Regions from separate parts of the Streptomyces sp. NBC_01237 genome, predicted to be linked through region 2. Evidence: riboswitches for the same ligand, from Rfam matches in the RefSeq annotation. Region 2 holds a riboswitch; each other region holds the start of a gene.
The links. A riboswitch is a leader RNA that binds a small molecule or an ion and turns the genes downstream of it on or off. The one in region 2 is predicted to bind cyclic di-AMP.
Positions count from the first base shown of each region.

Region 1 (3,268 bases), 2.0 Mb from region 2:
AGTCATGTTGGGTTCAACGAGAGCACCGGAGAGGACTATTCCGCGTGGGCGGGAGCCTCTCTGCGCCGTGTGCTGTGTGTCATGTGCTGTGTGCTGTGTGCTGTGTGCTGTGTGCTGTGTGCCATGCGCGTCTGCCGGCGTCGGCTCCGGCTGCGCTGCGGGGCCCGGGGCGTTGTGTGCCCCCATCACCCGTACGACGCGGACGCCACGCGCGTTCTCCTGCGGACAGCAGACCGGCAGCCCTGACGTCGGGGGGTGTGCGTCAGGGCTGCCGGGGTTCGGGTGCGCCCGGTGGACGGGCGCGGGGGGCTCAGACCGTGAGCCCCTTGCTGCGCAGCCAGCTCATCGGGTCGATGCCCGCGCCGCCCCCGGTGTGGACCTCCAGGTGGAGGTGGGCACCGGTCACATTGCCGGTGGCGCCGACGCGTCCGATGGTGTCGCCGGTGGAGACCTTCTGGCCGGCCGTGACGTTCATCGTGGACTGGTGGCAGTACCAGATCTCCGTGCCGTCATCGAGTTCGAGGACGGTGCGGTAGCCGTACGCACCGGAATAGCCGGCCGACTTCACCGTGCCGCTGTGCACGGCCTTGACCGGAGTGCCGGTCGGCGCCGCGAAGTCGAGGCCGGTGTGGTGGCCCGAGGACCACATCGGGCCGGACTGGCCGTAGGTGGAGCTGATGCTGTACGAGGAGGTCGGCAGCGCGTAGCTGGCGGCGAGCTTGGCGAGGCGCTCGGCCTCCTTCTTCTTCTTCGCCGCCTCTTCCGCCTTCTTCTTCTCGGCGGCGATCTTGGCCTCGGCCTTGTCCTGCTGCTCCTTGGCGTCGGCCGCGGCCTTCTCGGCCGCAGCCTTCTCCTCCGCGGCCCTGGCCTCGGCGTCGGCGTTGGCCTGCTGCTGCTCGGCCTGCTGGAGGATGCGGGCGCGGAGCGCCTCACCGGCGTCGGTCGTGCCCTGCTCGGCCTCGGCGCTGGTGATGCCCGCGGAGGTGAGCGGAGCCGCCGAGACCGGGGTCTTGTCCGCGTCGTCGGACATGAAAGCGCCGACGCCGGGAAGGGACTTGGCATCGGGGAGGTTGTCCGCGAGGGAGTCAGGAAGGGAGATGGATACCGGCGGCTTGCTCTGCGCGGTGGCCATGCCGCCCGCGCCGACGGCCGCGATGACACCGACGCCGAGGACGGTGGAGCTACGGGCGAGTCCCCGCTGCTTGGCTACGCGGTGCCTGCCGCGTACGGGCCGGATGGACTCCTCGGTGGGATTCCATTCCTCCCAGGTCCTGTCCGCTTCACCGAAGTTGTCGGTGGCGAAGGGCGACGGGGCCTCGGGGGCAGGCTTGTTGGACGCCACGTGGGCGCACTCCTTTCCTTCCTTCTCGCCTACCGGGTTAGCTGACGGGTTCGGAGCAGGAAGGTCTCCTACGGGCTCCTCTGCCTCTCACGAGACACAGGTGTCCGATTCACCCCATGTAGGTGGTTCCCCGGTTCCCTTGCGGGATTCGGCGCTCGCGCACGGTGCCGCCTCTTGCGACGACTGGGACAACCGCGCTGCGTTATCGAACGTTAATAGACTGATGGGCCCTATTCCAAGCTCTTCCGACTGATCGTTCATGACTTTGGCCTGGACTTAACGGGTACAAGGGGGCGGAATCGGGCGAGTTGAACCGGGCCCGGCCAATACCCAGTTTCTGACGTTGCGTCAAATGTTATGCGGAGCGGCGTCCTTCAGTCACGTACGGTGGTATCGCCCCTGGCTCATCCGCCGCCGCGGCCCACGATCTTCACCGTCTTCCGGCGCTCGGGCTGCCCCTCGGCCGGCCGCCCCACCGCGAGAAGTGCCATGTCGTCAGTGGACCGGCCACCGGTGTGCAGCCGTACGTCGTCGGTGAGCGCGGAGAGCAGCTCCTCGGGACCCGGGAAGATCCGGCCCCGCAGCCGCGTCGCCGGGTCGTAGAAGGCCCCGGACGGGTCCCGGGCCTCGGAGAGGCCGTCCGTGAACACCAGCAGCGTCGCCCCGGCGGGCAGCGCCCACTCATCGGCCCGGTCGGGCCACACCCCCAGGTTCATGCCGAGCGGCAGCGCGGGCACGGACGGGGCCAGCACCTCCAGCGCCCCGTCGGAGTGGAGCAGGATCGGCTCGGGGTGCCCGCGGTTGACGATGCGCAGGATCGTCGAACCGGGCGGGATCTCCGCGAGCACGGCCGTGATGAACCCCTCCATCGCGTCCAGCCCACCGCGCCGCGTCCCCTCCCGCGCCAGCGCCCGTTCCAGCCGCTGCGCGACCCCCTCCAGCGAACGCTCCTGCTCGGCGGCCTCCCGGAACGCCCCGATGATCACCGCCACCGCCTCGACCGCGTCCAGCCCCTTGCCCCGTACGTCCCCGACCACCAGACGTACCCCGTACGGGGTGTCCGCGACGGCGAACAGGTCACCGCCGACGAACTCGTCCGCCTGTGCCGCCTCGTACCGCGCGGCGACATGCAGCCCGCCGATGCGGTCGTCCGGGGTCGGCAGCACGGCCCGCATGGCCGTCGCCGCGATGAACCGCGCCGAGGCCAGCTGCTCGTTGCCGCGCCGCACGACGCCATTGATGACCAGGGCGAGGACCGAGGCGGTGAGCACGGTGGCCAGCTCGGTGACCGGGACGGCCCGGGTCAGCGTTCCGGCGTACGCGTGCAGCCCGACGACGGCCAGGACGGCCGCCACTCCGGTACGGACGGTGCTGGCCAGCGAGAAGAACGGTGCGGCCATCAGCGGTGCCGCCACGAACAGCGGGACGGCGGTGAAGGTGGGCGGGGTCCCGATGTCGAAGAGCAGCCCGCCGCCGATCATCAGGGCGGGCAGCGCACGCACGAACCGCCGGGCGCCGCGGCCTCCCGGGCGCCCCCCGCCGCCACGCGCCGGGAAACCGAAAGCGGAACCTCCCAGGCCGCGCGCCGGAAGGCCCGGAACCTTCCGGCTCCAGGCGCGGGGCAGCCCGGCAGGTCCCCCACGCCGCCTGTCCCGCTTCCCCACGTGTGCACTCCTGCCAGGTCCGCCCACGGCTGCGGACGGTACCGCGCCCCGTCCAGGCTTGCCGGAGCCGCGCCGTGCGGCGACTCCTCATCGGCCAAAGGGGGGAGCGTGCGGCAGCCCCGGCCTTCCGGAGGTCAGTCGGAGAGCCGGTGTTCCGCGTGGATCGTCAGTGCATCCCGTACGAAGGCGGCGGTGCCGTCCCCGTACTGATCGTAGTTCTTCGCGAAGCGGGGATCGGCGACATACATCTCGCCGAGCCCGG
Region 1 covers NZ_CP108508.1:4,828,894-4,832,161, reverse strand. Annotated here, with positions in the region: gene OG251_RS21400 (aldo/keto reductase) at 1-6, opposite strand, end outside; gene OG251_RS21395 (M23 family metallopeptidase) at 311-1,342, opposite strand; cyclic di-AMP (ydaO/yuaA leader) riboswitch at 1,354-1,506, opposite strand; gene OG251_RS21390 (PP2C family protein-serine/threonine phosphatase) at 1,747-3,006, opposite strand; gene OG251_RS21385 (MerR family transcriptional regulator) at 3,141-3,268, opposite strand, start outside.
Region 1: linked by a shared signal. The riboswitch ahead of OG251_RS21395 (M23 family metallopeptidase) and the one ahead of OG251_RS30510 (M23 family metallopeptidase) in region 2 are both predicted to bind cyclic di-AMP.

Region 2 (3,268 bases):
ATGAGCCGGTCGAGCCGGCGGACGAGGCCGCGGCCGACGCCCCGGAGGCCGCAGAGGCCGCCGAGGGCACCGACGCGCCCGAGGGAGCGGACAAGTGAGCGACGCCGCCGTGACTGGAGTAGCCATGGAGTACCACCCGCAGCCCACCCCCGGCGTGGCGCGGCCCTGGGCGTTTCCCGCCCCCGAGCGCGGTGCGCTGCCCAACGGGCTGACCGTGCTGCGCTGTCACCGGCCCGGCCAGCAGGTCGTCGCCGTGGAGATCTTCCTGGACGCCCCGCTGGACGCCGAGCCCGAGGGCCTGGACGGCGTGGCCACGATCATGTCGCGGGCGCTCTCCGAGGGCACGGACAAGCACAGTGCCGAGGAGTTCGCCGCCGAGCTGGAGCGCTGCGGCGCCACCCTCGACGCGCACGCGGACCACCCCGGTGTCCGGGTCTCCCTGGAGGTTCCGGCCTCCCGGCTGGCCAAGGCGCTCGGCCTGGTCGCCGAAGCGCTGCGGGCCCCGGCCTTCGCCGAGAGCGAGATCGAGCGTCTCGTCGGCAACCGGCTGGACGAGATCCCGCACGAGCAGGCCAACCCGGCCCGCCGCGCCGCCAAGCAGCTCTCCAAGGAGCTCTTCCCGGCGACGGCGCGGATGTCGCGCCCGCGTCTGGGCACCGAGGAGACGGTGCGGCGGATCGACGCGGCGTCCGTGCGCGCCTTCTACGACGCGCACGTCCGCCCGTCCACCGCGACGGCCGTGATCGTCGGCGACCTCACCGGGATCGATGTGGACGCCCTGCTCGCCGACACCCTCGGCGACTGGTCCGGCGACTCCGCCCGGTCCCGTCCGGTGCCGCCGATCACCGCCGACGACACCGGCCGGGTGGTCATCGTGGACCGTCCCGGTGCGGTGCAGACGCAGCTGCTCATCGGCCGGATCGGCGCCGACCGGCACGACAGCGTCTGGCCCGCGCAGGTGCTGGGCACCTACTGCCTGGGCGGCACCCTCACCTCCCGGCTGGACCGGGTGCTGCGCGAGGAGAAGGGCTACACCTACGGGGTCCGGGCCTTCGGCCAGGTCCTGCGCTCGACGGCTCCCGACTCGTCCACCGGGGCTGCGGGCGCCGCGATGCTGGCGATCAGCGGCTCGGTGGACACCGAGTCCACCGGCCCGGCGCTGGGTGACCTCTGGACGGTCCTGAAGACCCTGGCCGCCGAAGGGCTGACGGATGCCGAGCGCGAGACGGCCGTGCAGAACCTGGTGGGGGTGGCCCCGCTGAAGTTCGAGACCGCCGCCTCGGTCGCCGGCACGCTGGCCGACCAGGTCGAGCAGCACCTTCCGGACGACTACCAGGCCCACCTGTACGCCCGCCTCGCCGAGACGGGAACGGTGGAGGCGACGGCCGCCGTGGTCAACGCGTTCCCGGTGGAGCGGCTCGTGACGGTCCTCGTGGGGGACGCGGCACAGATCGAGGAGCCCGTGCGGGCACTCGGTATCGGTGAGGTGTCGGTCGTCAGCGGCTGACCGGCCTGTTCGCGCAGGCGCGAAACGGCAGGAGAGGGACCCCGGCGTGATCCATATCGTCGGGGTCTTCTTCTTTGTCCTGTTCATCCGCTTTCGGGGGGAGGTTGCCTGTCTGTCCTGTGGGATGTGCGACAAAACCGGCTGTCCGTTTGGAGAGCGAAAGTGGCCCGGCTTAGCGTCGGTCCGCTGTCCGTCATCCGTATGCCGCATCCGCGGCGCCGGGCAGCCATCGCCGAGTCCCCGTCAGGCGCGAGCCTGGGGAGCCGGGGACCCATGAAGTCCCTGGGGTGAATCGGATGCCGGGTCCCGTACGGGACCCCCGGTGTCCGTAGGAGACCTTCCTGCTCCGAACCCGTCAGCTAACCCGGTAGGCGAGAAGGAAGGAAAGGATCAGCCCTCCATGGCGTTCACCCGTGCCACCGGGAAGCACCGTGCCCCGAGCCGCCTGACGCGCAAGCGTGTCCAGGTCGCCGGCGTCGCGGCTCTGGCCACCACCGGCGTCATCGGCGGTATGGCCACCCCGGCCCTCGCCGCGGACTCCGAGGCCCGCGGTGTCAGCGACACCGGCCTCACCCAGGTCATCGCCATCGAGGCGACCCTCGCCGACCGGATCGACGCCCAGGCCCAGGTCCAGGAGCACCAGGCCGAAGTGGCCGCGCGGGCGAAGGCCGAGGCGGAAGCCAAGGCGAAGGCCGCCGCCAAGGCCAAGGCTAAGGCGGAGGCCGAGCGCAAGGCCGAGGCCCGCGCCAAGGAGGCGCGCGAGGACAAGGCGCGCGCAGCCCGCGCCGCCGAGCGCACCCGGCTGACCTCCTTCCACCTCCCGGTCGCCGGTTCGTACGTCAGCACCGGCTACAAGTCCAGCGGTTCGCTCTGGTCCTCCGGCAGCCACTCCGGCGTGGACTTCCACGCGGCCTCCGGCACCTCCGTCGTCGCGGTCGGCGCCGGCACGGTCGTCGAGGCCGGCTGGGGCGGCGCGTACGGCAACAACATCGTGCTCCGGATGACGGACGGCACGTACACCCAGTACGGCCACCTCTCCTCCATCGGCGTCTCCGTCGGCCAGAGCGTCACCTCCGGCCAGCAGATCGGCCTCTCCGGCTCCACCGGCAACTCCACCGGACCGCACCTGCACTTCGAGGCGCGGACCACCGCCGAGTACGGCTCCGACATGGACCCGGTCGCCTATCTGCGCGCCCACGGCCTGAACGTCTGACCCGCGCTTCTCGCGGCTGTCCCATGGGCACGCCTTCCCGAAGGCCCCGGCTACCCGCCGGGGCCTTCGGCGATCCGCCCGCCGGATCCGCTCGCCGAGCGGTGGTCGAACCCCTGGTCGGACCCATGGCAGCCGGACCCCGGTCGAAAGTGCGGCCGAACCCGTCGCCGAACCGCTCCGTGGCCAAAAGATATCCCTGAATTCCGGCCTGCCATCGGAAATTCCGGCCGATTGCCATAGAGTCGAAGAGCAGGCGTCGATCGGCCGCGTTTCGCGGGGATTAAGGCGGAGGTTCGGATATGCGCATTCCCGCGCATTCGGTATGCACGGCAATTCGTGACGACATCGTCTCCGGTGTCTTCGAGCGCGGCAGCCGCCTCACCGAGGAGGTGCTCGCGCGTCGCTACGGGGTCTCCCGGGTCCCGGTCCGCGAGGCGCTGCGCACCCTGGAGTCCGAGGGGTTCGTCGTCACCCGCCGGCACGCCGGTGCCTGTGTGGCCGAGCCGACCGAGCAGGAGGCCGCAGACCTTCTGGAGATCCGGATGCTC
Region 2 covers NZ_CP108508.1:6,849,621-6,852,888, forward strand. Annotated here, with positions in the region: gene OG251_RS30500 (M16 family metallopeptidase) at 1-98, shown strand, start outside; gene OG251_RS30505 (M16 family metallopeptidase) at 125-1,507, shown strand; cyclic di-AMP (ydaO/yuaA leader) riboswitch at 1,728-1,895, shown strand; gene OG251_RS30510 (M23 family metallopeptidase) at 1,908-2,720, shown strand; gene OG251_RS30515 (GntR family transcriptional regulator) at 3,020-3,268, shown strand, end outside.

Region 3 (3,268 bases), 910 kb from region 2:
GGGGCCAGTTCCTTGGCACGGGGCACCTGCTCCTCGACTATCTGGTCGAGAAGGCGTCCGCGTACGGCGAGATTGGCGTACCGGAAATTCCCGTGCGGGGAATCCTCCGGGCTCGTCGCTGCATCGGGGACCGGGAGCTGGTCCGCCAGCAGCACCGCGAAGCGGTCCGCCCAGCCGACAAAGGTCCCGTCGGGGCCGGGGTCTCCGACGCCTTCGGTGAAGCTGTCGCCAATCGCCGCGTACGACCCGATGATGCCTGGTTGATTGATTCTCGAATCGTCTGCCACAAGCGCATATCCTGCACCTTCGAATGTGACCTACGCGACCGTAATACGGGGTTGACGGGTGGTGAGATAGACCACCCGGTCAGTTTTTGGTAAAGCCGGAATAAGTACAGGGGCGGTGCGCTCGTGCGCACCGCCCCTGGGGGAACCGCTCGTCACCGCTCCATCAGATGGAGACGCCGTGCTGACGCAGGTACGAGATCGGGTCGACGTCGGAGCCGTAGCTCGGGCCGGTGCGGACCTCGAAGTGCAGGTGCGGGCCGGTCGAGTTGCCGGTGGAGCCGGAGAGGCCGATCTGCTGGCCGCCGGTGACGGTCTCGCCCACGGAGACGTTGAGCGAGGACTGGTGGGCGTACTGGGAGTACATGCCGTCGGCGTGCTTGATGACGACCTCGTTGCCGTACGAGCCGCTCCAGCCGGCCGAGACCACGGTGCCCGGACCGATGGCGCGGACGACGGTGCCCGAGGCGGCCTGGAAGTCCGAGCCGGTGTGGTAGCCGCTGGACCAGCTGGCGCCGGAGGCCCGGTACTGGGTGGTGACGTTGGCGTTGGCCACCGGGGTCGTCCAGCCGGAGCTGTTGCTCTGGGAGGCGCTGGTGTTCGTGGAGGTGGTGGACTTGCCGGCCGCGGCGGACGAGTCCGGGGAGGACGTGGTCTTCGGGGCGGGCTTCGCCTTCGGGGCGGCCGGGGCGGCCTTCTTCGGCTCGGCCTTCGAGGGAGCCGGCGCGGACTGCGCGGCGTCCGGGGCGGCGGCGGAGCCGGACGCCTTGGCGCCGAGGGTCAGCTTCATGCCGGGGAAGATCAGGCTCGGGTTCCCGCCGACGACGTCGCGGTTGTCCTGGTACAGCTTCTGCCAGCCACCCTTGAGCTTCTGCTCGGCGGCGATCTTCGACAGGTAGTCGCCGGAGACCACGGAGTAGGTCTTCGACGCGGTCTGCGTCTTCACCACGGCGGCACCGGGGGCGGTGTGCGCGGCGGCGACCGAGGCGGCGGCGGGCGCGGCCTTCTCCGCGGCGTGCGCTCCGGTGGCACCGATCAGCGGGAGGGCGAGGACGGCGCCGCCGGTCCCTGCGGCGAGGACACCGCGGGCGATCGGGCCGGTCTTCGTACGACGGTGCTTACCCTGTGCGGGCATGGGGGAATTCCTCTCCGGCGCCTACGAGGTGAGCTGTCGGGTTCGGGCTGGAGATGCCCGGTCGCTGGCTGCGACTTCACCCCGAGCCGGTCCGGATCTCTCCGGGCCGGCGGCTTACCTGGGTCCCCCGCTCCTGCCACGCGTATGTGGGTGGGTGTGAATTCCGGGCGGCGGCAGGATTAGGCGGTCCGTCCGGATTGACGGTGACCGTAAACGAGTCAGGACGACGGGAACAAGCCATCGGTTGCGTACCGGAATCCCCGATTCAATTTCGGTTCGGATTTCCGGTGACACTCCGTGGATTACGGATCTTGGCTTTCCGCGCGGCGCCCGGATTACCTCCGGGCGCCGCCACCACACACCGTCACGGATATGATCCCGCTCACCAGCGGGTCACCATCTCCCCCACAAGTGGGGCATGTTCCACTAAATGCACCAATACGGACATGTCATGGCCATCACCTCTGACGCAACCTCAGCACCCGCGCGTCGAGATCTCCCGTCAGCCCCGTGTGCAGCCCCCGGTGCAGCAGTGCCGATCCCTCGTACACCGTCCCGGTGTCCTGGCAGACGTACACCGCCGAGGGGTCAAGACCGCGGAGCCGCAGAGCCGGGGGGCGCTGCCCGTACCGCTGCGCTTCGAGCCACATCAGCACCACGGTCTCCTCGCCCCGCACGTACTGCACCGCGCTCAGCCCACCGCGCGGAGCCGCGAGCCGGTACAGGGCGCCGTGCTGGACGACCGGGCGGATCTCCTTGTACAGGGACACCCAGTCCCGCGCCTCGGCCAGCTCCTCCTCGCTCCACTCGGTGAGGTCGCCGCCGACCCCGAGCACCCCCGCCATGGCGCTGACGAAGCGGAAGCGCAGCGAACTCGCCCGCCCGTTCATCTGCTCGTTCGGGCTGTCGGTGACCCAGGCGGCCATCACCCGTGCCGGGTGGATCTGGCCGAAGCCCTCCTGGATGGCGAGCCGGTCCAGCGGGTCGGTGTTGTCGGAGGTCCACACCTGATCGGTCCGGGCGAGCACCCCGAGGTCGACCCGGCCCCCACCGCCCGAGCAGGACTCGAAGGCCACCCCGGGGTGTGCGGCACGCAACCGGTCGAGCAGCGCGTACAGCGCGTGCACATGCTCGATCCAGAGCTTCTGCGGATACTCCTCGCCCGGCCAGCCCGCATCGGTGAAGCAGCGGTTGAAGTCCCACTTCACATAGTCGATCGGAGCACTGGAGAGCAGGGTGTCGAGCTGTTCCCACAGGTATTCCTGCACGTCCGGCCGGGCCAGGTTGAGCACCAGCTGATGACGGAACTCCGTCCGCGTCCGCCCGGGGACGTGCTGGACCCAGTCGGGATGGGCCCGGTAGAGATCACTGTCGGGGTTGACCATCTCCGGCTCGACCCAGATACCGAACCGCATGCCCAGTCCGCGCACCTCTTCGGCCAGCGGCCTCAGCCCACCGGGGAAACGGTCGGGGTTCGGCGTCCAGTCCCCGAGTCCGGCCCGGTCACTGGTGCGCTGCCCGAACCAGGCGTCGTCCACCACGAACAGCTCGACACCCATCTCCGCGGCCCGCACCGCGAGCTCCCGCTGCTGCTCCTCGACGATGTCGAATCCGGTCGCCTCCCAGGAGTTGTAGAGCACCGGGCGCAGCGCCTCGGCGTCCGGAATCACATGGGCCAGCTGCCAGGCGTGCCAGGCGCGGCTCGCGCCGCCGAATCCGTCGGGGCTCCACAGCCCGGCGAAGACGGGTGTGGTGTACGACTCCCCCGGCGCGAGCCGCAGCAGCCCGGACTCGTCGTAACCCGCACCGCCGGTGATCTGCACCAGGCCGTCGGGCAGCTGGTGCACGG
Region 3 covers NZ_CP108508.1:7,761,074-7,764,341, reverse strand. Annotated here, with positions in the region: gene OG251_RS34360 (SGNH/GDSL hydrolase family protein) at 1-287, opposite strand, end outside; gene OG251_RS34355 (M23 family metallopeptidase) at 451-1,419, opposite strand; cyclic di-AMP (ydaO/yuaA leader) riboswitch at 1,425-1,582, opposite strand; gene OG251_RS34350 (alpha-galactosidase) at 1,878-3,268, opposite strand, start outside.
Region 3: linked by a shared signal. The riboswitch ahead of OG251_RS34355 (M23 family metallopeptidase) and the one ahead of OG251_RS30510 (M23 family metallopeptidase) in region 2 are both predicted to bind cyclic di-AMP.